2 regions of the Streptococcus cristatus AS 1.3089 genome follow, and region 1 is predicted to be linked to the other one. Evidence: predicted binding sites of a transcription regulator. Region 1 holds the regulator's gene; the other holds the start of a gene.
The links. The regulator NrdR, encoded in region 1, represses ribonucleotide reductase genes. The targets are predictions, from matches to a motif close to ACACNATATATNGTGT.

Region 1 (15,579 bases):
GAGCTCCTGCTTCAATGGCCCGCCAATCATTTCCTGTCGCCAAAAGAACTGCATCAATTCCGTTAAAAATCCCTTTATTATGCGTGCTGGCCCGATAAGGATCCTGCTTTGCAAACTGACTGGCTAGAACGATTCTTTGGGCAGTGCGTTCAGCTTCTGCCTTGTCTCGACTGAGTGAGTGGAAATCAATTTCACAAGAAGCTGTTACGAGCGCCTCAGTCGCATAGTTAGATAAGATGGCCATCAGGCTCTGCCCACCTGTTATCTCCTCTAACCGTTCTTTTAGGGCTTCTAGCATCGTATTAAGGATATTGGCGCCCATGGCTTCCTGGGTATCCACGACAAGGTAGACGACTAGAAAATCTGTCTCTCCCTCCAGGAAATCCGTTCGCAATTCACGCGCCCCACCACCTCGCTTGACGATGGAAGGATGGGCTTGATTCGCCAATTTTAATAAAGCTGACTTTTCATTTTGAATCTGCTCTAGAGCTTTAGCTACATCAGGTACATCATAGAGCGCGACCTGTCCAATCATCTGGCGATTATGAATCTTGGTCTTGAAACCACCGCTGCGCTTGATGATTTTTGCTGCAAAACTAGCAGCAGCAACGACAGAAGGCTCCTCTGTTACAAAGGGTACCTGATAAACCTGCTCATCTATGAGAAAGTCCGGTGCAATCGAATAAGGCAAAGCCAGAATAGAAAGCACATTTTCACTCATTTGATTGGCTGTCTCCAACGGCAGATAGTATTGATTAGCAAGATTCTGCCAATTCTCATCCTGGAGTAGCTCATGGGCTTTTAGAAACTCTAGCCGCTCTGCAGGTGTCTTTTTAGAAAATCCAGTCCAATTTATTTTCATGATGGTTTCTCAACTTTGATATACTTGCGCTGGTGTTGGTCTATTTGAACCAAGGCGTAAACTTGGTCATCATAGCCAGAAAAGACAGCTGAGCCGTTTTCATCCAGCTGGGCTTCTGCAAAGAAAAGCTCTTCATAGGTGGCAACTGTCAGTTCCTGACGTTGATTCAATTGCTCCAAGCGATGAGTCGTCAGTTGTTTTTCATAACCTTCTACCAGATTAGCACTGAAAATCTCAGCGACAGCACCGCTACCATAACTAAAGAGAGCAATCTTGTCACCAGCCTTGAGATTTTCAGAGTTTTCTAAAAGGGACAAGAGCCCCAAAAAGAGCGAGCCTGTGTAGATGTTTCCAACCTTTTGGCTATAAAGAATAGACTTATCAAAGTTTTCTTGCAGTTTTCTCTGCTCTTCCTGAGACAAGCTCTGATCCATAATTTTATTTAAACCTTTGAGTGCCAATTTAGGATAAGGAAGATGGAAACAGACCGCTGCAAAGTCGGCTAGAGCTAAGCCATGACGCTTTTGATATTCCTTCCAAGTTGTCTCAAGGCAATCCAAATACTGCTGGGTTGAGTAGACACCATTGACATAAGGAGTCGTAGAATAATTTGGTCGCCAGAAATCCATAATATCACGAGTCTGGGCCACATTGTCATCGTTGAACTCCAGGATTCGTGGATTTTGACTGATCAGCATAGCGATTGCGCCTGCACCTTGAGTCGGCTCGCCTGGCGCCTCTATCCCGTATTTTGCAATATCACTAGCGATGACCAAGACCTTGCTTTCTGGATATTGTTTGATATGTAGCTTGGCATAGTCTAGAGCAGCAGTTCCAGCGTAGCAGGCTTCCTTCATTTCAAAGCTACGAGCAAAGGGCTGGATCCCCAAAAGACCGTGAATAAAGACCGAAGCCGCCTTACTTTGGTCGATGCTAGACTCCGTTGCGACAATGACCATATCAATGACCTGCTTATCCTCTACGGTCAAGATTTGTTCAGCTGCTGTCGCGCCCAGAGTGACAATATCCTCAGTTAAAGGAGCAATGCTGATCTCCTTCATCAATAATCCCTTGCTGAGCTTGTTGGGATCAATGCCCCGCTCCTCAGCCAGATGATCTAATTTTAAAACATAATTGCTGGTCGCAAAACCGATTTGATCGATTCCGATTTTCATCATAAAGACCTCATTCAATTCATTTGATAGCTAATAGTATTCAGACACTATTTTACCATAATTAAGGCTAAAACTCTTTTAAAAACCATTTTTAATCCCAAATCCGACTTGAGACGGAGAAAGCTCATCATCAAAAAATAAGAGAAACCCAATTTTTCCAATTCAGTTTCCCTCATCAATCTATTCCAAATTTTGAGCTAGCAAGTTTATGGATTTAAGGATAAGCCTCCCTCCATAAACTCCTTGCAATATACCTTGTTTTCTTTGTAAACAGGCTGAAGCGAGTCCTACTTCCGTTTCCTTGCAATCAAGTGAATCGGTGTTCCTTCAAAGACAAAGGCCTTGCGGATTTGATTTTCCAAGAAACGCAGGTATGAGAAGTGCATAAGCTCTTCTTCGTTGACAAAGATGACAAAGGTCGGCGGTTTGGTCGCAACCTGAGTCGCATAAAAAATCTTGAGACGTTTGCCCTTGTCAGTCGGTGTCGGATTAATGGCGATAGCATCCATGATGACATCATTAAGCACCGCTGATGGAATACGGGTATTCTGACTCTGACTGATTTGCTTAATCATAGCCGGCAGCTTATGGAGACGCTGCTTGGTCAAGGCAGAAACAAAGATAATCGGCGCATAAGACAAGTACTGGAACTGGTCGCGAATATCTTCTTCCCAGTCTTTCATGGTATGGTTGTCTTTTTCCAGCGTATCCCACTTATTTACGACGATGATCATTCCTTTTCCTGCTTCATGGGCGAAGCCAGCGATTCGCTTGTCGTACTCACGAATTCCTTCTTCAGCATTCAGCACCATCAGAACGACATCTGAGCGATCGATTGCCCGCATAGCCCGCATAACAGAGTATTTCTCTGTATTTTCATAGACCTTGCCTGACTTGCGTATACCAGCCGTGTCGATCATGGTAAATTCCTGACCTTCACTGTCCGTAAAGACCGTATCAATAGCATCGCGTGTTGTACCAGCCACTGGACTGGCAATGACCCGATCCTCACCCAAGATGGCATTGATCAAGCTAGACTTACCGACATTAGGACGGCCAATCAGACTAAACTTAATCATATCAGGATTTTCAACTACTTCCTCGTGAGGAAGATTTTCGACGATAGCATCCAGAACATCCCCTGTGCCGATCCCGTGGACAGAAGATACTGGGAATGGATCGCCCAAGCCCAGTGCATAGAAATCATAGATTTCATTGCGGATCTCGGGATTATCCACCTTATTGACTGCTAAAATAATCGGTTTGTGAGTCTTATAAAGCATGCGAGCCACATACTCGTCCGCATCAGTGATGCCTTCCTTGCCAGACACAACAAAAACGATGACATCAGCCTCGTCCATAGCAATCTCAGCTTGGTGTTTGATTTGCTCCATAAAAGGCGCATCAACATCGTCAATTCCGCCCGTATCAATGATACTGAACTTACGATTCAGCCAATCTGCCGTCGCATAGATTCGGTCACGGGTAACCCCTTCCACGTCTTCGACAATGGAAATCCGCTCTCCCGCAATCCGATTAAAAAGCGTTGATTTGCCGACATTAGGACGGCCGACAATGGCAATAGTTGGTAAAGCCATGTTTTCCCTCTTTCATTCTTTGGGACAGAGCAGAGCTCCGCCTTAATTTTCTAATTTCTTTTCTTTGAACAGTTGGTCAATCGCTTGATTCGGCTCCTGACCAAATTGAGCTGCCAAACGCTGGCTCCAAGTATCCTGTGCTCGCTCACCAGCATACTCAGCCTGCACACGGTCATAGGCCTCGATAACTGAGCTTCCCTGCTCACAGTATTCTGCCTCAAAGACCACCGCTTCATAGGGCAGGCGTGGCTTGACAGCATGGTTTTGATTTGGTTTTCCTAAAGCCATACCAAAAACTGGATAAGTATAGTCTGGCAGATTAAATAGCTGGGCAATTTTTGAAGCTTCGTAGCGAACTAAACCAATAATAACGCCGCCATAACCCAGACTTTCAGCTGCCAAGAGGGTATTTTGCCCTGCCAAAGCAGCATCTACCGAGCTAATGAGGATATTTTCAGTTCCCTCCGGATAAAAATCTTCTGTATGTAGCGCAGCTCCCTTTTTAGCTCGATTGAGGTCTCCTACAAAGAGCAAAAAGACTGATGCCTGAAGAATTGCTTTCTGCGGAACTAAGTCAAAAAGAGCCTCTTTTTTCTCCTGGCTGCGCACCACGATGATAGAGTAGGACTGGAAGTTTTTCCAACTGGAAGCAGCACGTCCAGCATCGATAATAGCACGTAATTCCTTATCCGAAATCTGCTCCTCCGTAAAACGGCGAACAGACGTATGAGCTTTCATCAACTTAATTGTTTCATTCATCGGCGATTCTCTCCTTCTAGGTGTACTTCTTGAGCTAAAAACTTAATCCGCTCCATAACCCGCTTAGCCTGCCAAGTCTCATCGCCATTCTTAGAGTTGGCAAAGTGACGTTCCAAATCTGCAAAACTAAAGTTAGAAGTGAAGAAAGTCGGCAGATTTTCCTGCATACGGTGCTGGAGGATAACCTGCAAAATCTCATCCCGCATCCATGGACTAGACTGCTCAGCACCGATATCGTCCAAAATCAGCACTTGAGCTGTCTTGACCTGGTCAATTTTGTCCTTGACCAAGCCAGAACTGATCGCATTTTTAACATCCAAAACAAAGCTCGGATAGTGGAGAAGAGTCGTTGAGACACTGCGCTTTTCTGACAAATCATGCGCCAGAGCAGCCATCATGTAGCTCTTACCCACGCCGAAATCTCCGTAGAGATAAACAGCCTTTTGATAATGCGGAAAGTCCGCAACAAAACTGGTCAAGAACTCGAAAGCTTTGTAGCGACCGACATCGTCTAAATCCACTTTGGCCAAACTAGCCTCTTTTAAACTGGCTGGCAGATTGATAAGGTTGAGACGGCTTCTAATCGTTTCCTGTCTCTCCTGCTCAATCAACTCAGGCGTTTCCTCATAGGCAACATCCGCATAGCCTTCATTTTTCACCAAAATCGGCTTATAACCCTTGGCAATATAGTTCTGATCTTCTAGCAGGAAGCGATCGCGTTCTGTAATGTATTGATTGAACTTAGAAATGCTCCGCTGAATTTCGGTTGGAGACAGTTGTTCTCGACTGATAAAGGCAGCGATATCTGGATCTGCTAAAATCTGCTGGACTAATTTTTGATAATCAAATTGCTTCACCTTATTCATATGAGGCATCGCCTGTCCTATTTTTTCCATTTAATCGCCTCCCTCTTCCAGTCTTGCTAAAAGTCTTCTTTTTTGTTCCTCTAGTTCCGCTTGTTTTTCTAAGCTAGTTTCATTTTTGTAATCTGGCTGACTCCAATTCGGCACATTGCTTTTAGCAGAAGCTGGGCTGACTTGCGCAGGACGACTATTCGTCTGCTGGTTGCGCTCGCGGATTTTCAGGACCGCCTCTTCAGCCGAGGTCACCTTTTGATAAGAAAAGTCATTGGCCACCTTGAGGGCATACTTCTCATTGAGATTGGCCGAATCCACCTTATTAAAAGTCAAGAGCAGGATGATATTGATAACTTCATCCAAAAGTCCCATCTCTGCCAAATCCTGAATCAGCTTCCGTTCACTACGCGTAATGGCCGCTTGGCGGGTTTTCTTGATTTCGGCCAAAAAGAGCAAGGGCTGCTTGCTTTTGGCCTCACGAATAATAGACTGCTCTTGCGGAGAAAAGTCTCCCGAAACTGGCTTTTGCTGAATTTTTTGCTGCATCCTTTTCGTTGAAATCACATGCGACACAGCCGTATCACGCGCTAAGACATAAGTCTCATACCAAGTCCATTTCTTCTGCTCCGCAATGGCAAACAAGTCCAAGAGGTCCGTTTTTTCATCTGCAAAACGCAAGCCATCCTGGGCCATTCTCTGTTTAAAATGCGTCAAATCAAAATCATTTTGGCGACTAGTTCTCGTCGGACTGACGTCATCCATGCCATAAATCTGGCTAAAAGAAGGACTGATCTTTTGCCCAGCTGGATTTTCCGGTCGTAGCTTATCTACCGCCGCCTGACCAATCTTTTTCTCCAAAAGACTACTGTACACATGATGAGCAAAGAAGTCCTCAGCAGACAAGGTTGGATAGAGTCGGATGGAAAACCCCGTCTCAGTCTGGAAAAGCTCTAGCAACCCAATAGCTGATAGGCGCTCCAAACTTCTCTCCAACACTTCCATACCAAAATCAAGATGATTTAAAATATGACTGAAAAGTCGCTGCTGAGCTCCATTATCCCAAAAAGAAACCAGATAAAGATAAAGTGCCACTGCATCCTTACCCACAATGGGTAGATAATAACGGGCCAGCCCGCTCATATCTTGACTGACCTGGTTATTAGACAAGAAAGAAAAATGATCATTTGGTTTCATAAGCCATTATTTTTCCTTTTTCTTCTTAGAACCCTTGGTAATCTGCTTCAAAAGGCTTTCCAGCTCGCCAACATCTTTGAAACTCCGATAAACACTGGCAAAACGGACATAGGTAATTTCATCCAGTTCGGCCAGCTCATCCATAACCAGAGAGCCAATATATTCGCTAGCAATCTCATTTTCACTCTGACTGCGGAGCTTTTGCTCAATCCGATTGACCAATTCTTCAATCTCATCACTTGATACCGGACGCTTCTGGGCGGAGCGGATGATTCCGTTAAAGATCTTATCCCGAGAAAATTGCTCACGCGTTCCATCTTTTTTGACAACGACTAGGGTTCTTTCTTCCACGCGCTCATAAGTTGTAAAACGATGCTGGCATTCCTCGCATTCACGGCGACGACGGATTGTATTTCCATCTTCTGCCTGCCGGCTGTCAACCACACTTGATTTGCTTCCGCCACATTTGGGACAACGCATGTCATTTCCTCCTAGAATCTTAATACTTCATTATACCATGTTTTGACCAATAACAAAAGACGAGAGATTTCTCGCCCATAAAAAAACTAAAGCTGACAAAGCAGCTTTAGCAAGGTAATCTTCTTTCAAAAATCCAGCAACTAAAAACTCAGCCCTTTTTGTCAAAATACTTTTTGGTCTCAGCAATAATAACAGGAGATAAGACCAAAAGAGCAATCAGATTTGGCAAGGCCATCAAGGCATTGACAATATCGGCAATAACCCAAACTGCTTCTAACTCGATAAAGCCTCCTAAGAGCACCATAGCGACAAAGATGATTCGGTACAAGCGAATATATTTGACACCAAACAGGAACTCAAAACAACGCTCACCGTAGTAGTTCCAGCCTAAAATCGTGGTAAAGGCGAAAAGAACCAGAAAAATAGTGAGAAGAACAGGACCGAAACTAGAGAATACTGTAGAAAATGCCGCTTGTGTCAATCTAACGCCGTTCAAATCACTATTCCAAACGCCAGTGACTAAGATTGTCAGACCAGTTAAGCTACAAATAATGAGGGTATCAATAAAGGTTCCCGTCATCGAAATCAAGCCTTGCTCGACAGGTTCCTTAGTCTTAGCTGCCGCTGCCGCAATAGGAGCTGATCCTAGGCCCGATTCATTTGAAAAGACGCCACGAGCTACCCCATTTTGAATGGCCATCCGCATGCTTGCACCAGCAAAGCCGCCCACCGCTGCTGTTTGACTAAAGGCAGAAGTGAAGACCAGCTGCAAAGTTGCCCCAAGCCGATCAAAGTTAAGAAGCAAAATGGTTATGGTTCCCAAGATATAAATAGCTGCCATAAAAGGCACAACCTTGGTCGACACTCGCGCAATGGACTGAATGCCGCTGAAAATAACCAAAGCCACCAAAATAGCCAAGATAAAGGCTGTCATAGCTGAAGGTAGCTGAATAGTATTATGCATGGCTTCTGTGATGGAGTTGACCTGCGTAAAGGTTCCAATACCTAAAAGAGCTACCAAGACACCCGCAACAGCAAAGAAGATGGCTAGCGGACGCCATTTTTCTCCCATTCCCAACAGAATATAGTGCATGGGGCCACCAGCAACTGCTCCGTGGGCATCCTTGGAACGATACTTAATCGCTAATAAACCTTCGGCATACTTGGTTGCCATTCCAAAGAAAGCAGCTAACCACATCCAAAACAAGGCACCCGGTCCACCAACTTTTATGGCCGTCGCAACACCGATAATATTCCCCGTTCCAACCGTGGCTGCCAATGCTGTACAAAGAGCAGCAAAGCTTGACACGTCTCCATGGTGATCCTCTCCGGATACAAAAATTAAGCGAAAGGCTCGAGAAAGACGCGAAATCTGTAGCAACCTCAGACGAAGAGTCAGATAAATTCCCGTTCCAACCAATAAAATCAAAAGGGGAGGCCCCCAGACCAAAGAATCAATTTGATTCAGCAACTTCAACATAAGTCTTATGCTCCTTTTCCACACCGAGAAAAAGAAAAGTACATGTTTACACATGTACTCTGGATGCTTGAGAATGACCGACTTCTGTCCTTCCCTTGCTCTGTCCTTTTACCTGAGAGTTTGAGCGGTTCTAAACCGCCTTGCCCCTTCGGTGCCAATCATGGTCTCTCCAGAGTTCCGTCCATTTCACAGTCATAAGGTTCAAACGCTTATTTCTGAAAAACTTCATTCGGTGTTTATTCTAAATTTTCTATTATTTTAAAATAATATTCGGTTTTTGTCAATATTTTATGAAAAACTTTGAATATTGTATTGACCCCAAAAGGTCAGACAGATAATTTATTCAAAGGTGAGATGATAGTAACTCATAGAATCTCCTTGGTTACCTGTTGATGTGGTTATTTATGATTTACACTAATTGAAGTTCTGTAAGTTTTTTGCACTATGTTTTACAATTTTTCATTCCTTAAAATATTGACAACATTCTTCCAAGAGTTAGTCAAGAAAAATTTTAGAAAGTTCTGCTAGTTCAGCACTGGTTTCTTGCTTGACTTGTAGTCAATGAAAAAGAATGGGTCGTTCTACAAAGCCCTTCTCACCCCTCAAAGACTAGGCATAAGGCTGCAATTCTGGATTGATTGGTGTGTTTGCTAGATTATTGGCATAATTGCAGAGGGTTGCAAGACTAACACCCAGAACTACATCCAGAGCATTTTCATGCGTATAGCCGGCTTCTAGGAAGTCTGCCAAAGCCTCATCTCCGACTCGTCCCTTGGTATTGATGACAGCAATGGTAAATTTGGCAAGTGTATCTAGCTTCGGATCTGTATCTATCGGCGTACGATTGCGTAGAGCCTCCAAAAGATCATCATTCATTTGAATCTGCTTGATTGAAAAAGCTGTGTGACCCGCCACACAGAAGGCGCAGCCGTTGGTAACTGCAGCTGTAATCTGCACTACTTCCCGCTCAGTCGGTGTCAGGCTGTTGCGGCGATTGATAGCTCCAACTGTCCGATAAGTTTCCAAGGCCGTTGGTGCATTGGCCAAAAGACCGATAAGATTGGGAATGTAACCACCGTTATCTTTTTGAACAGTTTCCAGGACCTCTTTTACCTCGGCAGGTGCGGACTCAATTGTGTGGATAGTAAATTCTGACATATGAAACCTCATTTCTTTTGATTAGCAACTATCTTAACATAGGTCTGACAGCTTGTATAATATATATTTTATATGACCTCTATAAAGAGAATATATTGCCACATGTCAAACTAAAATATATTACCACCTTAACTGTCTCCATACCTCTCTCAAGCAAGAAAAAGAAGCCCTAAGGCTTCTGACTAATATTTTCTAAAACGTTGATAGCGATCTTCCAAAAGTTGCTCGAGAGAAAGTTTAGAAAGTTCCGCTAATTCGGTACTGATTTCTTGCTTGACTGTAGCTAAGAGCTCATTTTTATTAAAGCCACGTTCGGGGATAACCTTATCAACGACACCCATCTGCAAAAGCTCATGCGAGGTGATTTTCATCATCTCAGCCGCCTCCATTGCTCGGCTGCCATCCTTCCATAAAATGGAAGCAAAGCCTTCCGGACTGAGAATGGCATACATAGAGTTTTCCAGCATCCAGACCCTGTCAGCCACTGCTAAGGCCAGCGCCCCACCAGAGCCACCCTCACCAATGATAATGGCAATAATGGGCACTTTCAGATCACTCATTTCCATGAGATTACGGGCAATGGCTTCTCCCTGTCCGCGCTCCTCAGCACCGACGCCAGGATAGGCACCAGCTGTATTGATAAAAGTCACGACTGGACGGCCGAATTTCTCAGCCTGCTTCATGAGACGTAGGGCCTTGCGATAGCCTTCCGGATGGGGCTGACCAAAGTTCCGTCGCAAATTATCCTGCAAATTGCGACCTTTTTGAATACCGACCACTGTGACTGGCTGACCATTTAAGGTTCCGATACCGCCAATGACAGCACCATCATCACGGAAACCACGATCTCCGTGCAACTCCACAAAATCATCAAAAATGCCTTGGGCAAAATCCAGAGCCGTCAAACGGGACTGATCACGCGCTGCTTTGATAATCTGACTGATTTTTGTCATTGGTCACCTCCATGAAAGCTCAAGAGAGTAGCAATCCGATCTCGCAATTCACCACGTTTGACAATCGCATCAACAAAGCCATGCTCCAGCAAGAACTCTGCCTTTTGAAAGTCATCTGGCAATTTTTCCCTTACAGTAGACTCAATAACCCGACGGCCAGCAAAGCCTACCAAGGCCTGCGCTTCTGCCAAGATAATATCACCTTCCATAGCAAAAGAGGCTGTGACACCACCTGTTGTCGGATCTGTCAAAACGGTTAGGTAAAAAAGACCAGCCTTTGAATGACGTTGTACAGCAGCAGACGTTTTGGCCATTTGCATCAGGCTCATGATGCCCTCCTGCATGCGGGCACCGCCAGAAGCCGTAAACAGAACGACTGGCAATTTATGCTCTGTCGCATACTCAAAGAGACGGGTAATCTTTTCACCGACAACCGTTCCCATGGAAGCCATGATAAAGTTGGAATCCATGATCCCAAGGGCTGTTTTTTGTCCCTTGATACTAGCTATCCCCGTCAAAACGGCCTCATCTAGGCCAGTCTTTGCCCGTGTCTCCGCCAGTTTTTCTCGATAATTTGGAAAACGCAAGGGATCTGTCGTCTCAATACCAGTGAACAATTCCTCAAAGCTTCCTTGATCCACCGTCAAGCTCAGGCGCTCAAAAGCTGAAATCCGAAAAGTATAGCCACAGCTTGGACAGACACGTTCTGCCCCCAAATCTTTTTGATAAATGGTATGCTTACAACCTGGGCACTTAGAAAAAAGCTCATCTGGAACTTCTGGTTTTGGCTGAGGCAAGGCACGAGAGGAACGATTAGGATTGATCCGAATATATTTATCCTTTTTTGAAAACAAAGGCATTGCTTACTCCTTCATTAAATTTTAGAGTGATTCTGCTTCTTTCAAACAAAATCACTCCTTGTCATCTATTTTTTCTCTTGATAAGCCGGAAGGAACTGCTCCATGAGAAAGGCTGTATCATAATCACCAGCAATCACATTAGGATCTGAAATCAAATCCAACTGGAAACTGCTATTGGTCACAACACCGTCAATTTCTAGCTCATAGAGAGCCCGTTGCATCTTCATCAGGGCATCAAAGCGATTTTCCCCATGAACGATGATTTTGGCAATCATGCTGTCATAGTAAGGGGGAATAGTGTAGCCAGGATAGACGGCTGAATCCACGCGCAGTCCTACTCCACCACTTGGCAGATAAAGATTGGAAATCTTGCCTGGGCTCGGTGCAAAGTTAAAGGCTGGATTTTCAGCGTTGATCCGACATTCAATCGCATGACCGCGAATTTCAACATCTTCTTGACTGAAGGATAGCTCTTGACCATCCGCAATCTTAATCTGCTCTTTAACAATATCCACACCGGTAACAAACTCAGTCACTGGATGCTCAACCTGCACGCGAGTATTCATCTCCATAAAGTAGAATTCGCCCTTGGCTTCATCCAGCAGAAACTCAATCGTTCCGGCATTTTCATAGCCGACTGACTCAGCAGCCCGAACAGCTGCTTCCCCAATCTGCTGACGCAGGGTTTTCCCAATTGCCACAGACGGACTTTCTTCCAGCACCTTCTGATTATTCCGCTGCAAAGAGCAGTCCCGCTCGCCCAAGTGGACCACATGCCCCTGCTGATCTGCCAAAATCTGCACTTCAATATGGCGCGCTGGATAGATGACTCGCTCCATATACATGGCACCATTCCCAAAGGCCGCTTTGGCTTCACTAGAAGCAGACTCAAAGGCTGCCACTAAATCCTCAGCCTTTTCAACCTTACGAATGCCTTTACCGCCGCCACCAGCAGAAGCTTTGAGCATGACTGGATAGCCTATCTTTTCGGCGACTTCCAAGGCTTCTTCAGAGGTATGAACCTCACCATCAGAACCTGGGATGACTGGCACTTTGGCCTTAATCATCTGAGCCCGAGCATTAATCTTGTCCCCCATCAGGTCCATAACAGCACCTGAAGGTCCAATAAACTTAATGCCGACTTCTTCGCACATAGTCGCAAATTTGGAGTTTTCGCTCAAAAAACCAAAACCAGGATGAATGGCTTCTGCACCTGTCAGAACAGCCGCAGATAGGACCGCGTTCATATTCAGATAAGAATCCGTAGACTTGGCTGGACCGATACAGACCGCCTCATCAGCCAGTAAGGTATGGAGTGCTTCTTTGTCAGCCGTTGAATAGACGGCGACCGTATCGATTCCCAGCTCGCGAGCTGCACGAATAATTCTGACCGCAATTTCCCCACGGTTAGCAATTAAAATTTTACGAAACATGGTGAAATCTCCTCTTTCTTATTGACCAATCGCAAAGGTCAAGGTTCCGCTGGCTGCAAGTTTTCCGTCAACTTCGGCCTTGGCCTCTACCACTGCAATGGTGCCGCGGCGCTTGACAAACTTAGCTGTCATAATCAATTGATCACCTGGTACAACTTGCTTTTTGAACTTAACCTTGTCCATTCCTGCATAGAAGACCAGTTTGCCCTTATTTTCTTCTTTAGATAATTCCAGCACACCAGCCGTTTGAGCCAGAGCTTCCATGATTAAGACACCTGGCATAACTGGATACTGGGGAAAATGTCCATTAAAGAAAGGCTCGTTGATTGTCACATTTTTCAAAGCAACAATCTCATCTTCACTGACTTCCAAAACACGGTCCACCAAGAGCATGGGATAACGGTGCGGAAGTGCTTCTTTTATTGCATTGATATCAATCATTTGATGCGTACCAGCCCTTTCCCAAACTCAACCATTTCTTCATTCTGAACCAGAATTTCTGTAACCAGACCATCTTTAGGTGCTGGCACTTCATTCATGACCTTCATGGCTTCAATGATCATCAGAGTTTGACCTTTTTTAACTCGGTCTCCCACATTGACAAAAGCTGGTTTATCTGGTCCTGCGGCCAAGTAGGCCACGCCGACCAATGGACTTTCCACGACATCGCCTTCAGCAGCAGGGGTTGGAGCCTCTGGAGCCTCTGGAGCCACTTCAGGCGCTGCAGTTGGAGCTGCTTGGGGAGCTAGCTCAAACACAGGTGCGCTTGTTGGCTGCACAGGAGCTACGATTGGAGCTGCACTGACTGCTGGAGCTGTTGCAACTGCGGCTTGCCCTTCATTCTTGCTGAAAGTCAGCTCATCACTTTGATTTTTATAAGAAAATTCACGCAGACTTGATTGGTCAAACTGAGCCATCAAGTCTTTAATTTCATTGATATTCATCTAGTCCTCCCAACGCTTGAATGCCAGAACAGCATTGTGGCCGCCGAAGCCAAATGTATTGGAAATCGCATAAGGAATCTCTTGCTCCTTGCCTTCCCCAAATACAACATTTGCTTCAATATAATCTGATACTTCTCTTGTACCAGCTGTTTTTGGTACAAAACTGTGGCGCATCGCTTCAATAGTCGCAATCGCTTCAACTGCACCAGCTGCACCCAGCAGGTGACCAGTGAATGATTTGGTGGATGAAACAGGGACATCCTTACCAAAAACAGCTACAATGGCACCACTTTCACCTTTTTCATTAGCAGGAGTTGAAGTTCCGTGAGCATTGATGTAAGCTACATCTGACGGGCTAATTTCCGCTTCCTCAAGGGCCAATTTCATGGCTTTAATTGCACCCTGACCTTCTGGATGTGGAGAAGTCATATGGTAAGCATCACAAGTATTACCGTAGCCAACCACTTCAGCCAAGATAGTCGCTCCACGTTTTTCAGCATGCTCCAGACTTTCAAGAACCAGCATACCAGAGCCTTCTCCCATGACAAAGCCATTACGGTCTTTATCAAATGGAATGGAAGCGCGGGTAGGATCTTCTGTAGTTGATAGGGCTGTCAAAGCTTGGAACCCAGCAATGGCAAAAGGAGTGATAGAAGCTTCTGACCCACCAACTAACATGACATCTTGGAAACCAAACTTGATAGAGCGGAAGGCATCCCCAATAGCATCATTGGAAGAGGCACAAGCTGTATTGATTGATTTACAGATACCATTTGCACCAAAGCGCATAGCAACATTCCCCGCTGCCATATTTGGCAAGGCTTTTGGCAAGGTCATTGGTTTGACACGTTTTGGACCTTTTTCATGCAAACGAATGACTTGATCTTCGATTTCCTTGATACCACCGATACCAGAAGCAACGATGACACCAAAACGATCTTTATTGATTGCTTCTACATCAAGATTAGCATTTGTTACCGCTTCTTGAGCTGCATACAAGGAATACAAGGAATAATTGTCAAAACGATTAGTATCTTTCTTGATAAAGTATTTATCAAAAGGAAAGTCTTGAACCTCTGCCGCATTATGAACAGCAAAATCGCTGTGATCAAACTTGGTAATGGGACCAATTCCAATCTTACCTTCTTTTAAACTATTCCAAAATTCTTCTGGTGTGTTTCCGATGGGAGAGGTTAATCCATAACCTGTTACAACAACTCGATTTAGTTTCATAGTAAACTCCTTTATGATAATTGGTGAACTGTCAAATCCAAATGCATCGCACTTACTGCATGGTCAGCCCGCCATCAATCGCGATGACCTGACCAGTAAGATATTCCTGTCCTGCCAAGAACAAAGCGACATCAGCCACTTCTTCGGTATTGCCGAACCGTTTCATTGGGATTTGAGCCAGAGAAGCTTCTTTGATTTTTTCAGAAAGCCCGTCTGTCATATCTGATTCGATAAAGCCTGGGGCAATCACATTGACACGGATATTGCGCCCAGCTACCTCACGAGCAACCGACTTAGAAAATCCAATCAAGCCAGCTTTAGAGGCTGCATAGTTGGCCTGACCGACATTACCAGTCAAACCGACAACACTTGATAGGTTGATAATTGCTCCCTGACGAGCCTTGGTCATTGGTTTCAAGACAGCTTGCGTCATATTGAAGGCTCCAGTCAGATTGACCTTCAGCACTTGCTCGAAGTCTTCCTCTGTCATCTTGAGCATAATCTTATCGCGGGTAATTCCAGCATTGTTGACCAAGATGTCTACAGAACCCAAAGCCGCAATCGCCTCCTCAACCATTCGCTTGGCATCAGTA
Region 2 (15,579 bases), 830 kb from region 1:
ATTCCTAAAATAATTTATCTAGACCAATATGTAAATTTACATTTTAAATTGGTAAGTAATCAAAAATATAAATACTTATTTCTTTTCAAATTGTTCGATCACATGTTAGATTTGCAAGTGCATTATGGTAAGAAAAAAGGCCGCACAAAGCCGCCTTTCTCATTATTTCACATCAAACACGATGGATTTCACTTGTGTCATGGCTTCGATACTGTAACGAATCCCTTGCACTCCAGCTCCAGACCCTTTAACACCAAGGAATGGGAAGTTATCTGGACCACGTTGGGTCTTATTATTGATATGTACAGTACCCACTTCCAGTTTTTCAGCAATTTCAAATGCTTTCGGAAAATCATTTGTAAAGACTGAAGATTGAAGACCAAATTCTGACTGATTACAGATCTGGATAGCCTCTTCAAGGGAAGTCACACGAATAATCGGAAGAACAGGACCAAATGGCTCTTCCCAAGCTACTTTCATATCCAGTGTCACATGGTCAAACAAGGCAGGCCAGATGAGATTTGCTTCACGTTTGATTTCTGTCAAGGCTGACGCTCCCTTTTCCTGAGCGTCTTCAATCAACCCCCAGATGAAATCTGCTGATGCATGATCAATGACTGGTGTGATATCCGCATTATCAAAGGGATCACCAACCGTCAGTTTCTCTACCTCTGCCTGAAGCAACGCTGCCAATTTATCTGCTACGCTCTCCATGACAATGACACGTTTAATGGCCGTACAGCGCTGGCCGGAATAACTGTATGCCCCGCCAACAATCTGCTTAGCTGCATGCTCCAAGTCAGCATCTTCCAGCACGACTGCAGCATCCTTACCACCCAATTCAAGCATAATTGGACGCATACCAGCCAACTTACCGATGCGCTCACCGATTGGAGTGGAGCCAGTAAAGTTAATGTAGTTTACTTCCTTATGCTCAATGATGTAGTCTCCGATTTCTGAACCACGACCAGTAATGGTATTGAAAACACCAGCAGGCAGACCTGCCTCAGCAAAAGCCTGAGCCAAGAGCAAACCAGAGATTGAACCTTGAGTAGGTGGCTTAAACATCACGACATTTCCACCGATAAGGGCAGGAGCAATTTTAGAAGCAGACAGATTAACTGGGTAGTTAAATGGCGCAATAGCCAATACAACTCCTACAGGCTCACGGCGGACTACAGCTAGTTTTTCTTGCTGGCAGCTTCAAAACCCCCGCCTTCCATAACCTGACCGTGAATACGAATCCCCTCTTCAGCTGCATAGCGAATCAAGTCTGCTGTTCGGACTACCTCTCCAACTGCCGCTTTGATGCCCTTAGCAACTTCTTTTGCCAGAATTTCGCCGATCTTCTCCTGATCACGCTCCAAAATATCCGCAGCCTTATGCAAATAAGCCGCACGTTCAACCGCTGAAAGAGCGCGCCAAGCTGGCAAAGCCGCACGAGCGCTCGCCATCGCATCGTCTACCTCTGCCTGTGTCATGGCAGGAACAGTTCCTAAAGCCTCATTGTTAATAGGAGATGAGATGGTAATTTCATTTTCAGAAACGCGCCACTCACCATTTATATAATTCTTATATTGCTTCACGTGTCCCCTCCAAAATCTTATTAAGTATCATTTTACCAAATTTTCTGAAAATTTCAAGTCAATTTCGTAAATTTAAAGAAAATTTTCACAAGTTGGATAAATGATCTTAATTTGTCCATATTTTCTCTGTATATCTGCCCTTTTCCCGAATTCCTACTTCCTAAACTGGCTTCCCTAGGACACCGCAGCAAACTAAAAGAGGCTGGGACAAAAGTCCTAGCCTCTCAATTGTCTTTGGATTGTCGAGCAAGACGCAGTGGTTGAGTGGGCTCTACTACCCTGATTTCATCAGCTTTTACAGCCCTACTCAACTGTGCGGAGGTGGGACGACGAAATTGAATTCTAACGAATTACCGATTTCTGTCCCGCTCTCTATTTTTTCAGATTAATCGAAGTCAAGATATTCTTTTTCAAGTTCAAGAACTTCTTCCATTGTCGCACACTCAGTCAAAGCGCGTTGTGCAAGTTCTTGCATCTTCACTGTATCCAATTTCTTCATGAGACTACGAGTCCGAAGGACAGATGTTGCACTCATAGAGAACTCATCCAAGCCCATACCGACAAGGAGTGGCACAGCTGTTTGGTCACCGGCCATTTCTCCACACATACCTGCCCACTTGCCTTCAGCGTGAGCTGCCTTGATAACATTGTTGATCAAGCGAAGGATAGATGGGTTGTAAGGTTGATAGAGGTATGAAACTTGTTCGTTCATACGGTCAGCTGCCATTGTGTATTGGATCAAGTCGTTAGTACCGATAGAGAAGAAGTCAACTTCTTTAGCAAATTGATCCGCCAACATCGCTGCCGCTGGAATTTCAATCATGATACCCACTTGGATATTGTCAGCTACAGCAACTCCTTCAGCTTGCAATTTAGCTTTTTCTTCTTCGTAAACTGCCTTAGCCTTGCGGAATTCTGTCAGAAGAGCAACCATCGGGAACATGATACGCAATTGTCCATGTACAGAAGCACGCAAGAGAGCGCGGATCTGTGTACGGAACATAGCGTCACCAGTTTCAGAGATAGAGATACGCAATGCACGGAATCCAAGGAATGGATTCATTTCGTGCGGCATATCGAAGTACGGAAGTTCCTTATCTCCACCGATGTCCATTGTACGGACAACCACTGGCTTACCGTTCATACCTTCCAAGACAGCCTTGTAAGCTTCGTATTGCTCATCTTCTGTTGGGAAGTCTTGTGAATCCATGTAAAGGAATTCTGTACGGTAAAGACCTACAGCTTCCGCACCATTTGCATTGACACCTTCAACGTCTTTTGGTGTACCGATATTAGCAGCGAGTTCAAAGTGTTTGCCATCAGCAGTCACTGTTTGAGCATCTTTCAAGAGAGCCCATTCAGCTTTTTGTTTAGCATAAGCTTCACCAGCTGCCTTGAATTCTGCTGCTTGCTCTTCAGTTGGGTTGATGATTACTTCACCAGTGATACCATTTGCTGCAATGATATCGCCATCTTTAACGAGTTCAGTGATATTATTTGTTCCCAATACCGCTGCGATTTCAAGCGTACGCGCCATGATCGCAGAGTGGCTTGTACGTCCACCAATATTAGTTACAAAAGCTTTAACAAATTTCTTGTCTAATTGAGCTGTATCAGAAGGAGTCAAGTCATGTGCAATGACAACTGATTCTTCATTGATAGAAGCTGGATTTGGTAATTTCTTGCCCAAAAGGTTTGCCAAAACGCGCTTGGTAACGTCACGAATATCTGCCGCACGTTCTTGCATGTATGGATTGTCTTCCATACCTTCAAAAATAGCGATAAACATGTCTGTAACTTCTTTCAGACCAGCTTCCGCATTTACTTTCTTAGTACGGATAGTTTCTTTGATTTGACCAACCATTTCAGGGTCAGCGAGTACCATTAAGTGAGCGTCAAATACTTGAGCCGCTTCCTCACCAAGGCTATCTACTGCTTTCTCACGGATAACAGAAAGCTCGTTCTGTGAAGCTTCAAGAGCTGCATCCAAACGAGCCTCTTCTGCATTCGTATCATCGACTGAAACAGTCTCAAATGACAAATCCGGTTGAACTAATAGATATGCCTTAGCAACAGCAACACCATCAGATGCTGCAATTCCTTTAAGCATTTCTGTCATATTAAGCCAATCCTTCTTTTTCCATTGTTTCTGAGATAGCTGCAATTGCGTCGTCTGCATCTGCACCTTCAGCTGAGATAACTACGTCTGCACCTTGACCAACACCAAGGCTCATAACGCCCATGATTGATTTAAGGTTTACTGATTTACCTTTGTATTCAAGTGTGATATCTGAAGCAAATTTGCTAGCAGTTTGCACCAACAAAGTTGCTGGACGCGCGTGAATACCTGTTTCTGCCACAATGTGGAAATCTTTAGAAGCCATAGTTAGACTCTCCTTTAAATAAAAATAATTCTTTTTGAGTTATTGTGATAACCCTTACAAATTGGTATTATATCACTTTTTGAAATCTTTTTCAAGAATTTTATGGCTCGCTTACAAAATATTTCGTTAGACTTTGAAAATAAATTCGGTCTTGATATAGTAGACTAAAGCTATATTTCGCCATCTTTTTCTTAAAGTTTTTGAAGGCTGTCTTCTCTTATCAAGTTACTATTAGTCTATCTTTCATCAGCACAAGTAAGCGTTATCAGCACTTGTAGTTCTTCCCTTCACTACAACTTTTTATACACTATATATTGTATCTTACTAGCATCTATAAGAAAACGTCATACAATATTTAGTTCAAAACTGTTGACATCGTATTCGCTTTTAGATATACTAGTTTCATATTAAAATTTAAGAAAATGAAAGTATAGAGGAATCATGTAATGGTGACTATTTACTCCAAAAACGATTGCGTCCAATGCAAAATGACCAAGCGTTTTCTTGATACCAACCATGTGGAATATCGCGAAATCAACCTTGATGAGCAACCAGAATACATTGACCATGTCAAAAGCCTTGGTTTCAATGCAGCGCCTGTTATCCAAACGCCAACTGAAGCATTCTCTGGTTTCCAACCTGGCAAACTTAAAAAATTATCATAATCTCGTCAGTATTTAGAGCTTTATTGCCGCTCCTATCATTCGTAGGAGCCCTTTATATTGTTAAAGCAAAAACCATTTTAGAAAAAGGAAAATTATGGGACTCAAACACTTAGAAGATGTGACTTACTTCCGTCTAAATAACGAAATCAATCGTCCAGTCAATGGGCAAATTATGCTTCACAAAGACAAAGAAGCCTTGGATGCCTTCTTTAAAGAAAATGTTGAACCAAACACAATGAAGTTTGCTTCTATTACCGAAAAAATTCAGTATTTAATTGAAGAAAACTACTTGGAAAAAGAATTTATCCAGCTCTATTCTCCTGAATATATTGAAGAGTTAGCTGCATTTATCCATGCTCAAGATTTCAAGTTCAAATCTTTCATGGCAGCCTACAAATTCTACAACCAGTATGCGCTGAAGACAAATGATGGTGAATACTATCTGGAAAGCATGGAAGATCGGGTACTCTTCAACGCCCTCTACTTTGCCAACGGAGACGAAGCTATTGCCAAGGATATTGCCAATGAAATCATCCACCAACGCTATCAACCAGCGACACCAAGCTTCCTCAACGCAGGTCGGGCTCGTCGTGGCGAATTGGTTTCCTGCTTCCTCATCCAAGTAACAGATGATATGAACTCTATTGGCCGCTCCATCAACTCTGCCCTGCAATTGTCTCGTATCGGAGGCGGGGTCGGTATTTCCCTCAGCAATCTGCGGGAAGCTGGCGCCCCTATCAAGGGTTATGAAGGAGCTGCGTCTGGTGTTGTGCCTGTTATGAAGCTCTTTGAAGACAGCTTCTCTTACTCAAACCAACTTGGTCAACGTCAAGGAGCAGGGGTCGTCTACCTCAACGTCTTCCACCCAGATATCATCGCTTTCCTTTCTACTAAAAAGGAAAATGCCGACGAAAAAGTTCGGGTTAAAACCCTCTCGCTCGGTGTTGTGATTCCGGATAAGTTCTACGAATTAGCGCGCAAAAATGAAGATATGTACCTCTTCAGTCCCTACTCAATCGAACGTGAATACGGCCTACCATTTGCCTATATCGACATCACTGAAAAATACGATGAGCTAGTCGCTAATCCAAATATCACTAAGACCAAGATCAAGGCCCGTGATTTGGAAACAGAAATTTCTAAACTCCAGCAAGAGTCTGGCTATCCTTATGTCGTAAACATTGATACGGCCAACCGTTCTAATCCAATCGATGGCAAAATCATCATGAGTAACCTTTGCTCTGAAATCCTGCAAGTTCAAGAGCCTAGCCTCTTGAATGATGCTCAAGAGTATCTCCACTTGGGAACAGATGTATCATGTAACTTGGGCTCTACCAACGTTGTCAACATGATGACTTCGCCTGACTTTGGAAAATCCATCCGGACTATGACACGCGCCCTGACCTTTGTCACTGACAGCTCACACATCACAGCTGTTCCTTCGATTGACCACGGTAACAGTCTGGCGCATACCTTTGGACTAGGAGCTATGGGACTGCACAGCTATTTGGCGCAGCAGTTGATCGACTATGGATCAGCAGAAGCTGTCGAGTTCACCAGCATCTACTTTATGCTCATGAACTACTGGACCTTGGTGGAGTCTAACAATATCGCTCGCGAGCGTGGCGTGACCTTCCATAACTTTGAAAGATCTGACTATGCCAACGGCACTTACTTTGACAAATACCTGACGGGTGAATTTGTACCTAAGTCTGACCGTGTGAAGGAACTTTTCAAAGATATCTTTATCCCAACCGCTACTGACTGGGCAGAACTTCGTGACAAGGTAAAAGCGGACGGCCTCTACCACCAAAACCGCCTAGCTGTTGCACCAAATGGCTCTATCAGCTACATCAATGACGTTTCTGCTTCAATTCACCCAATTACCCAGCGGATCGAAGAACGTCAGGAAAAGAAAATCGGTAAGATTTACTATCCTGCTGCTGGTCTGTCAACTGAGACTATCCCTTACTACACCAGTGCCTACGACATGGACATGCGAAAGGTAATTGATGTTTACGCCGCTGCAACTGAGCACGTGGACCAAGGACTTTCACTGACTCTCTTTATGCGCAGCGATATTCCTAAAGGCCTCTACGAGTGGAAAAAAGAAAGCAAGCAAACAACCCGTGACCTTTCTATCCTGCGTAACTACGCTTTCAACAAGGGAATCAAGTCCATCTACTACGTCCGCACCTTTACTGACGATGGTGGCGAAGTAGGCGCTAACCAATGTGAAAGCTGTGTGATCTGATTACTTATGGTTACAAAAAACAACATTATTATCCAAGAAGCTTACTTAAACATTTTGCTGATAATACAAGTAAGTTTCATGTTTATAATTGCATTGCTAATATGGAACAATATGTCCACTATGAAAGTATATGTTACAAGAGATATACCTACGAAGAAAAAAGCTCAGATGATCGTATTATTGTTGATAATATTCTTGAAAATAAGCTTAGTAGATTTGAAGGGGAGATTTCTGAAATAGTTGAACATATCGTATTATCAAGAAAACCATGTACCTTAAATCAAAGCGAAATTGAAACAATCTGGAAATATATGTTTCTCCAAGAAATCAGAACTGACTCTGGCAGAGTAAGGTTAGTATCTAATTTTATTAATCATTTCTCAGAATCTCGGGAGTTCCCAATTGAATTAGCTGAAATAAAGAACAATCTAGAAAATATAAATATTTTTAATAAAGTAATGAAAAAAGATAAAAATTTAGAGAGTTTTCTCAGTTTTTTTAAAAAGCCTAAACAAATGAATTTTCATATCTCTATTGGCAATGGCTTTCTAACTAGTGATAATCCAGTTGTTTCAACATTCGGACCTCCAAACATTCCAAATGGATTTCAAATCCTAATGCCTATTTCCCCCTATCTGTGTTTTGAATTCCAAAATAATGAAATGAATTGCTCTGATAATTTATGGGTGAAAATGACAAATGAGAAATTGTGCTATATTAATGAAGCCACTATTAATACTGCCAACTATTATATAATATCAAATAAGCCTTTTAATATTACACAACAAATGTATATTTATAATCGCTTTAAAAATATAAATTGGATACACAACTCTCGTCACTTTAAAAATTAAAAATTATTTCATAGGAGATTGTCATGCAAACTTACTACAAAGCCATTAACTGGAACGCTATCGAAGATGTTATCGATAAGTCCACTTGGGAAAAGCTGACGGAGCAATTCTGGCTCGATACTCGTATCCCTCTGTCAAATGACCTAGACGACTGGAGAAAACTTTCAAACAAAGAAAAAGACTTGGTAGGAAAAGTCTTTGGTGGGTTGACCCTTCTTGATACCATGCAATCTGAAACGGGTGTACAGGCTCTTCGCTCAGACATCCGTACACCACATGAGGAAGCTGTTTTCAATAACATCCAATTTATGGAATCTGTCCACGCAAAATCCTATTCTTCTATCTTTTCTACCTTGAATACCAAGGCTGAAATCGAAGAAATCTTTGAATGGACTAACACTAATCCCTACCTACAAAGAAAAGCTGAAATTATCAATGAAATCTACCTCAATGGTAGCCCACTTGAAAAGAAAGTAGCCAGCGTTTTCCTTGAAACCTTCCTCTTCTACTCTGGTTTCTTTACGCCACTCTACTATCTTGGCAATAACAAACTGGCCAACGTTGCGGAAATCATCAAACTGATCATCCGTGATGAATCTGTTCACGGAACTTACATTGGTTACAAATTCCAACTTGGTTTCAATGAATTGCCTGAAGAAGAGCAAGAAAAACTCAAAGAATGGATGTACGACCTGCTCTACACCCTCTACGAAAACGAAGAAGGCTATACAGAAAGCCTCTATGACGGTGTTGGTTGGACCGAAGAAGTCAAAACCTTCCTTCGTTACAATGCCAATAAAGCCCTCATGAACCTCGGACAAGATCCCCTTTTCCCAGATTCAGCGGATGATGTCAACCCTATCGTCATGAACGGAATCTCAACAGGAACATCCAACCACGACTTCTTCTCTCAAGTCGGAAATGGTTACCTTCTTGGTGAAGTGGAAGCTATGCAGGATGACGACTACAACTACGGTTTGACCAAATAATTTGCAGATACTAGAAAACGACTAACTTGCTCATCAAGTTAGTCGTTTTTTATCAGCTAGTGCTTTCGTCCTCAGCTATTTCACTATCCTCTTTCTTAGGAGCTGGCGGTTCATAGGCACGGATAATCTGCGCCACCACTGGATGGCGGACCACGTCCTTGGCTGAGAAATGTACAAAATCAATCTGGGAGATATTCTTCAATTTCTCCTGAGCATCAATGAGGCCCGACTTAACATTACGAGGCAAGTCAATCTGGCTGATATCTCCATTGACAATCATCTTGGACTGGAAGCCGAGACGTGTCAGAAACATCTTCATCTGCATGATGGTGGTATTTTGAGCTTCATCCAGAATGACAAAGGCATCATCCAGCGTCCGACCCCGCATATAGGCTAAAGGTGCAATCTCAATGATTTCTCGCTCCATCAGGCGCGTCGTCTGATCCTTGCCCAAAATCTGATACAAAGCATCATAGACCGGACGCAGATATGGATCCACCTTTTCCTTAAGATCACCAGGCAGAAAGCCCAGACTCTCACCAGCTTCTACCGCTGGTCTTGTCAGGATGATTCGCTTGACCTGCCCACGCTTGAGAGCTGTCACCGCTAAGGTCACCGCTAGAAAGGTCTTCCCTGTTCCGGCTGGCCCGATACCAAAGACGATATCGTGATTTTTAACACTGTCCACATAGATTTTCTGGCCAAGTGTCTTGACCCGAATTCGCTTGCCATAGCTGTCCTTGATAATCTCTTCTTCGTAAAGAGCTACAAACTTATCAATCTCGTCATTTTTGACCATGGTAATGGCTGTTACCACATCGGGCGTTCCGATAGTCATGCCACGATTGACCAAGACCAAGAGAGCCTGAATGACCTGGCGAGTCTCCTCACAGGCAGCCTCCGTGCCCAAAATCTGAACAATCTCGGTTCGGGCATGAATGGTAACCTGCAATTCCTGCTCCATCAGGCGCAGATGGCGTTCGTTAGAGCCAAAGAGATGAAAGGCATCATCTGGATGACCTAGTTTCAATTCTACTGAATGTTCCTGCAAACAAAGAACCTCTCTATTTTAATTTTTTGAATGAATTACATTTATTATATCAAAGCAAGCGGAAAATGACTATCCCCAGCCATTATCCACTCAATGGGCCTGATACTCTTCCCAAATCGCATCGAACTCGCCCAAGTTAAAGGAAAAATTTGCATGCTCCTCTAGAAAACGGCTGACCTCATCAAAATCATCCGTATGCTTGGGAAAGGCCGTATCCTGAAATGCCAAGTCCGCCAAAATAGCCTTTGGCTTATTACTTTTGGGATTACGCTCCGTCATCAGCCAGCTGTAAAAAGATTTTCTCATAGAGTCCTTTCTAAATTATAATTATATACCGCGGTAAATTTCTACTAATTTCTGAAGTTTAGCAAGTATTTGCTGCTTCTTCAACTCCCGGGCCCCCTTACGTCGAGAAGTTGGCGGAATAATATCATCTAGATCAGTCCCACCACTTTCCGCATATCCTTTTTGTATCGCTTTATCAATAAACAAACGATAGCCTTCCCCAAGATTTTCATCATTAGCTAGTTTTTGAATAGAATCTTCTTTTTCTTTTTTAGCATAAGTATAAAAAGAAACTAAGATAGATTCATTATTCTGTAATTGAGATAAATCCGTATAATTGATAAAATTCAATACCAAATCCTCCTTGGCACGGATATCAATACTAGAACGAATCACACGGCTAACTTCTGCTTTCATTACTTCTTTAGACTCAGAATTCTTCGATTTCTCAACAATCAGTGCCAGAATATAGTCTAGGTTAATCTCATCTGTTTTTAGTAATTCAATTTCAAATTCAACATCTGAAAGGTCAACCTCTAAATCTTTGGTCTTTTCATAGTTTTTAAGGTTCAAAAATTCATCTCGAATTTCCACATACGCACTTCTTAAATCCTGAAGATAACCTTCTGAAATAGGTTTGTCGATTTCTTGGAATTCGTCATAATTTCGAAGAACATTATCAAGTTTCAGTAATTCACCAAAGAGCTTAACAAACTCCTTTTTCTCATGCTCGGTTTTAATTTCTTGTGGATTTGGGAATTTCTCAAGAATTTCCTGACAGACTTCAGTATAGCCTTTGACCTTGATACCCGTTACTTGATCCACGAAACCATCCATGTATTCACTAAAGCTTTTTTCTAAGATGATTTCAAGTTTGTTGGTATCCCCAAAAGTTTTAATAGCTTCTTGCGTAGCCTTTTCTAAATCACGGAAACAAACGATATTCCCAAAAGGTTTCACCTTGTTAAAAATTCGATTGGTTCTCGAGAATGCCTGAATCAAACCATGATAACGTAGATTTTTGTCGACAAAGAGAGTATTCATAGTCGGAGCATCAAATCCCGTCAAGAACATTCCCACTACAATTAGAAGGTCCACTTCCTTGGACTTAACTCGTTTAGAAAGGTCACGATAGTAATTTTGGAACTCTTTTCCATCGGTTGAGAAGTTAGTCTTGAACATTCGATTATAGTCATCAATCGCTTTTTCCAGAAACTCTTTAGAAGATTGAGGCATTTGAGTAGTTTGCAGCTCTAACTCTTCATCTTGAATTTCCCCGTAAGCAGATTGTTCTTCGTTTGGTGCGAAGCTAAAGATGGTTGCAATTTTCAAGCGTCTAGTTTCTGGTAAAGTTGCTTGTTGTCGCTGGAGTTCGTCATAGTATAACTTAGCAGCTTCAATACTTTGTACCGCTAACATGGCATTAAATCCAGACATCTGCTTTTGTTTGTGGGTATAGTGTTGATTTCGATGCGTTTTGGTGTTATAAACTCGAAGCAGGTACTCTGTGATGGTTGCTATCCGTTCTGGATGCAAAAGAAGTTCCTTCTCCATCTTTTTTAGTTTCTTCTCATCAAGCTCTTGACCAACTGCTTTCTCTGCTTCTCTATACTTATTGATTTCAGGTTTGATATAGTTATAGTCAACCTTGAACTTCAAGACTTTTTTATCCCGAATAGCATCTGTAATAACATAGTTATGAAGTTGTTCTCCAAAAACTTCTTGTGTCGTTTCACCCGTTAAGCTATTTTCTGGGAAAATCGGTGTCCCTGTGAAGCCAAATAAAGCATACTGTTTAAAGGCCTTTTTGATGCGCTTCTGCGCCTTCCCAAACTGGGAACGATGACACTCGTCAAAAATCAAGACACATTTCTTACCATAGACTTCATGATTTGGATTTGCTGTGATAAACTTATTTAACTTTTGAATAGTTGTGACAATGATTCGATCATCATTTTCTTCGATACTTCGTTGGAGTTCTTTTGTATTATTACTACCATTGACTGAATTCGGTTGGAATTTTTGATATTCCTTCATGGTCTGATAGTCTAGGTCTTTTCTATCTACGACGAATATCACTTTGTCAATGTAGTCCAACTCTGTTGCCAAGCGTGCAGTCTTAAAGCTCGTCAAGGTTTTCCCCGACCCTGTCGTATGCCAGATATAGCCACAAGCATTAATTGAACCAAAACTCTTCATTTCATTGGAAGAATGAATCTTGCGCAAAATACTCTCAGTTGCTGCAATCTGATATGGGCGCATGATGAGCAATGTATTATCAGCATCAAAAACACAATACTTGGTCAAAACTTCCAAGAGCACACGCTTGCTCAAGAAAGTGACAGTAAAGTCTTCTAGGTCATGAATTGTTTTATTCTTGCGGTCTGCCCATTCACAGGTGAACTCATAATGATTTTTATTTTGAGCCGTTGTATTTGCAAAATAGCGTGTATAAGTCCCATTCGAAATCACAAAAATCTGCACATACTTATACAAAGAATTCTCACTATTAAAGCTTTCCTTACTATAACGGTGAACCTGATTAAAAGCTTCTTGCAGACTGACCCCACGTTTCTTCAATTCAATCTGAACTAGAGGAAGGCCGTTTACTAGGATGGTCACATCATAACGGTTGGTATGACTCCCCACCTGCGTCACTTGGTTGATAACCTGCATGCTGTTGTTGTGAATATTATTCTTATCAAGGATGAAAATATTCTTAATCCGTCCATCATCAAAGACAAAGTCATAGATATGGTTCTCTTGGATTTTTCGTGTTTTTTCAACTAGCCCTTCATTGGGACAGTCCAGATACTCGACCACAAAGCGTAGCCATTCATCTTCAGTAAAGGTCACTTTATTCAGTTTTTCAATTTGGAGCTTGGCGTTTGCTAAAAGCTCAGCAGGCGTATGGATATCTAAACGTTCGTAGTTAAGATGATGTACCAAATCAGAAATTAACTGATTTTCCAAGTCTGCCTCAGACTGATATTCTCTATCTGTGCGATACTCTGGTTGATACTCAGCCAAGAGAATCCCTTCATTTGTTTCTGCAATTACTTCATGCACTTTTGAATAATCAACCATAGTTATTCTTCCTCTAATTGCTTAAATTGATATTTTTTCTCAAAACTATTAAACAACTCTATCAATGTATTTTGGTCTCGGCTTTGTAATTCTCTGTATTCTAACTCCGACTGGCGATTATGTGTAAATAAATCGATCCTTTGAGCATATAACTCTATATTTTCTGAAGTAATTTCATCGCCAGCTACTTTTAAGCCTAATAAAACTTCTTCCCATCTACCGTAACCTAGGAAAGTAGCTGTTTTCTCCGCTAAATTTCTGAATAAAGCATAATGGAATTTTTCAACTCGTCCACTGTCTACAGCTTTACGTAACTCTTCTCTTACCTTTAGGTGGTATCCGAAGGGAGAATCTTTCTCAACGTCAGTTAAAATATATCTGACTTTGTCCTCTTTATCAACTTCTTTTTTCATAACATAAAAGGACTTTTTTTTATTTGGTATTTTTCTGTCAAATCGTATTTCATTGTACAAAACATTATAAAAAAGTGGTTGGTGAGAAGTAATGATAAACTTTAAATCAGTGCGTTTAGATTTGGAAATAATTTCCTTTAAAAAAATAGCGGAATCAATAGTATTGTTATCATCTAACGAAGAAATTGGATCGTCAATATAAATATACTTAAAGGCCTGAAAATCAGAGTCAATATCTGGATCGCTTAACTCTTCAATAATAAGTTCCAAAAGAGTTAGGAATATAGACCAAACAAATATCCTCTCCTCACCTCTAGAAATTTTGACTGTATCACCATCTAAAGTAAAGCGAATTCCCTTAAAATCACTCACCAATATTGGAACACGCTGGTCTCCAATAATATCAAAAATCGGGAATCCAGAACTATCATTAGCCTGTCTCTCAATATCCTCAAAACTTGGAACTATGAGGTTATGGACATACTTCTGAAAGTTGAGAATAACTTGTCCAAATTGTTGCTGTTCTTCTAAAAACTTACCAAAAAAAGTACGCTTATCATATTTGAGGTAACGATCTTCATCATTCTCTAAATCATTTTCCCAAGTAAAAAGATCTTCTGTGAAAGCGTTAAAATAAAGTATTTTCTTTACTTTTGACTCTTCATCATTTTCCGAGATATTTAATTTATCCTTTAAAATTGTAGATAGCCTTGTTTTCCCTGTAGCATTAAAAGCATAAATTAAATGCACCTTCTTATCACTTGAGATCAGTTCGTCTGCAACATCTTCCAAGGTATTAAATACTTTATCATCCGTCATAATTCACTTTTCCTTATTCATTAAAATTGAGTAATTGATTTCTCCAGTATTCATACTGTTTCTGTCTCTGCTCTATCTCTTTAGGAAGACCTTCTGAAATAGAAGTGGTTAAGGTGTTGAAATTGTCAAGAATGGAGACAATTCCTTCTTGTTCAGTAAGGGATGGTAAATAAAAAGTAACTTTATCAATAGCATCCTTAGATAATCTAGGAATACTAGCCTTTCGAACTTGTGATTTGAGTCTATCTTGCTTACTTAACAAGACATAATACATAAATTTATCAGAAATATCTTCTGATGTCTCTAATGTATAAACATCATCTGCCGCCCAAAAGTCTGTATCACTATATCCGATTTCACCAGCCGCTCCAGCACAAATCACAAAGCTGGTTTCTTTTACCCTGTTTGATTCTTCAAAATATCCTAAAGGTGCCAAGCTGTTTTGATAAACTGGAAAACTTCCTGTAGTAGCTAATTGTTGTCTCACAAGACGTTTCCCGCGTTGTAAATTGACAACTTGTCCCAACTTCACTCGAATTGGACCAAATACCCACTGTAAAAGTTTGATAATAGCGGAGTTGTCCCACTCCTCTACTCTACTCTACTCTCAGTGTACTCGCCTTCGGCGGTGAATGTCAAGAGTTTTTCTCTAAAATATTCATACTGTTTTTGACGAAGTTCAATCTCCTTAGGGAGTCCGATGTTCAAGTCATGACAAACCGTATCAAAGTTGTCTAAAACTTCAACAATGCGGGATTGGATTTCGAGAGAGGGAACTGGGATCTTAATTTTATCAAGAATAGCTTGAGTTAAACTAGGCCTTGTTGGATTAGTTGACATTTCTTCTAAATTAACAGTCGTTAAATAATAATAAAAATACTTTGGAATAATCTTAGTTTCATCAATTTCTGTATAGTAGATTGTATCTACGTTCCAAAAAGCTTTTTCTAAATAGAATAAATTAGAAATAGAACCTTTCCTAGGAATCAATACAGTTGGTTTGTCATAAGAATAATCCGCAACAAACTCTCCCATTTCTCCACCACTGCCGTATACTGGTATTTCACCAATTGGGAGATTTTTCCAATCCTTCCCATTTTTCAATGTAGCAACATCTTTAAGTACTTTCCACTCAACCTGATAAACTTCATTCTCAAATGATAAGAGTTTATCTCGATAATAAGAATATTGC

Region 2: a site for NrdR is predicted at 4,275-4,290, ahead of nrdH (glutaredoxin-like protein NrdH). Genes of this name have one in related genera too.

What each region holds. Positions count from the first base shown of each region.
Region 1 is NC_021175.1:1,786,419-1,801,997, forward strand. It holds gene I872_RS08820 (hydroxymethylglutaryl-CoA reductase, degradative) at 1-862, opposite strand, end outside; gene I872_RS08825 (hydroxymethylglutaryl-CoA synthase) at 859-2,037, opposite strand; gene der (ribosome biogenesis GTPase Der) at 2,325-3,635, opposite strand; gene I872_RS08835 (NADPH-dependent oxidoreductase) at 3,678-4,394, opposite strand; gene dnaI (primosomal protein DnaI) at 4,391-5,290, opposite strand; gene I872_RS08845 (replication initiation and membrane attachment family protein) at 5,291-6,445, opposite strand; gene nrdR (transcriptional regulator NrdR) at 6,452-6,925, opposite strand; gene I872_RS08855 (alanine/glycine:cation symporter family protein) at 7,074-8,405, opposite strand; glycine riboswitch at 8,496-8,588, opposite strand; gene I872_RS08860 (carboxymuconolactone decarboxylase family protein) at 9,015-9,563, opposite strand; gene I872_RS08865 (acetyl-CoA carboxylase carboxyl transferase subunit alpha) at 9,746-10,516, opposite strand; gene accD (acetyl-CoA carboxylase, carboxyltransferase subunit beta) at 10,513-11,376, opposite strand; gene I872_RS08875 (acetyl-CoA carboxylase biotin carboxylase subunit) at 11,442-12,809, opposite strand; gene fabZ (3-hydroxyacyl-ACP dehydratase FabZ) at 12,828-13,250, opposite strand; gene accB (acetyl-CoA carboxylase biotin carboxyl carrier protein) at 13,247-13,753, opposite strand; gene fabF (beta-ketoacyl-ACP synthase II) at 13,754-14,986, opposite strand; gene fabG (3-oxoacyl-[acyl-carrier-protein] reductase) at 15,039-15,579, opposite strand, start outside.
Region 2 is NC_021175.1:474,369-489,947, reverse strand. It holds partial or broken gene I872_RS02395 (NADP-dependent glyceraldehyde-3-phosphate dehydrogenase) at 163-1,586, opposite strand; gene ptsP (phosphoenolpyruvate--protein phosphotransferase) at 1,972-3,705, opposite strand; gene I872_RS02385 (phosphocarrier protein HPr) at 3,707-3,970, opposite strand; gene nrdH (glutaredoxin-like protein NrdH) at 4,417-4,635, shown strand; gene nrdE (class 1b ribonucleoside-diphosphate reductase subunit alpha) at 4,730-6,889, shown strand; gene I872_RS02370 (DUF4238 domain-containing protein) at 6,889-7,743, shown strand; gene nrdF (class 1b ribonucleoside-diphosphate reductase subunit beta) at 7,767-8,732, shown strand; gene I872_RS02360 (PhoH family protein) at 8,785-9,783, opposite strand; gene I872_RS02355 (YozE family protein) at 9,874-10,089, opposite strand; gene I872_RS02350 (type I restriction endonuclease subunit R) at 10,111-13,155, opposite strand; gene I872_RS02345 (hypothetical protein) at 13,158-14,387, opposite strand; gene I872_RS02340 (restriction endonuclease subunit S) at 14,401-14,874, opposite strand; gene I872_RS02335 (restriction endonuclease subunit S) at 14,979-15,579, opposite strand, start outside.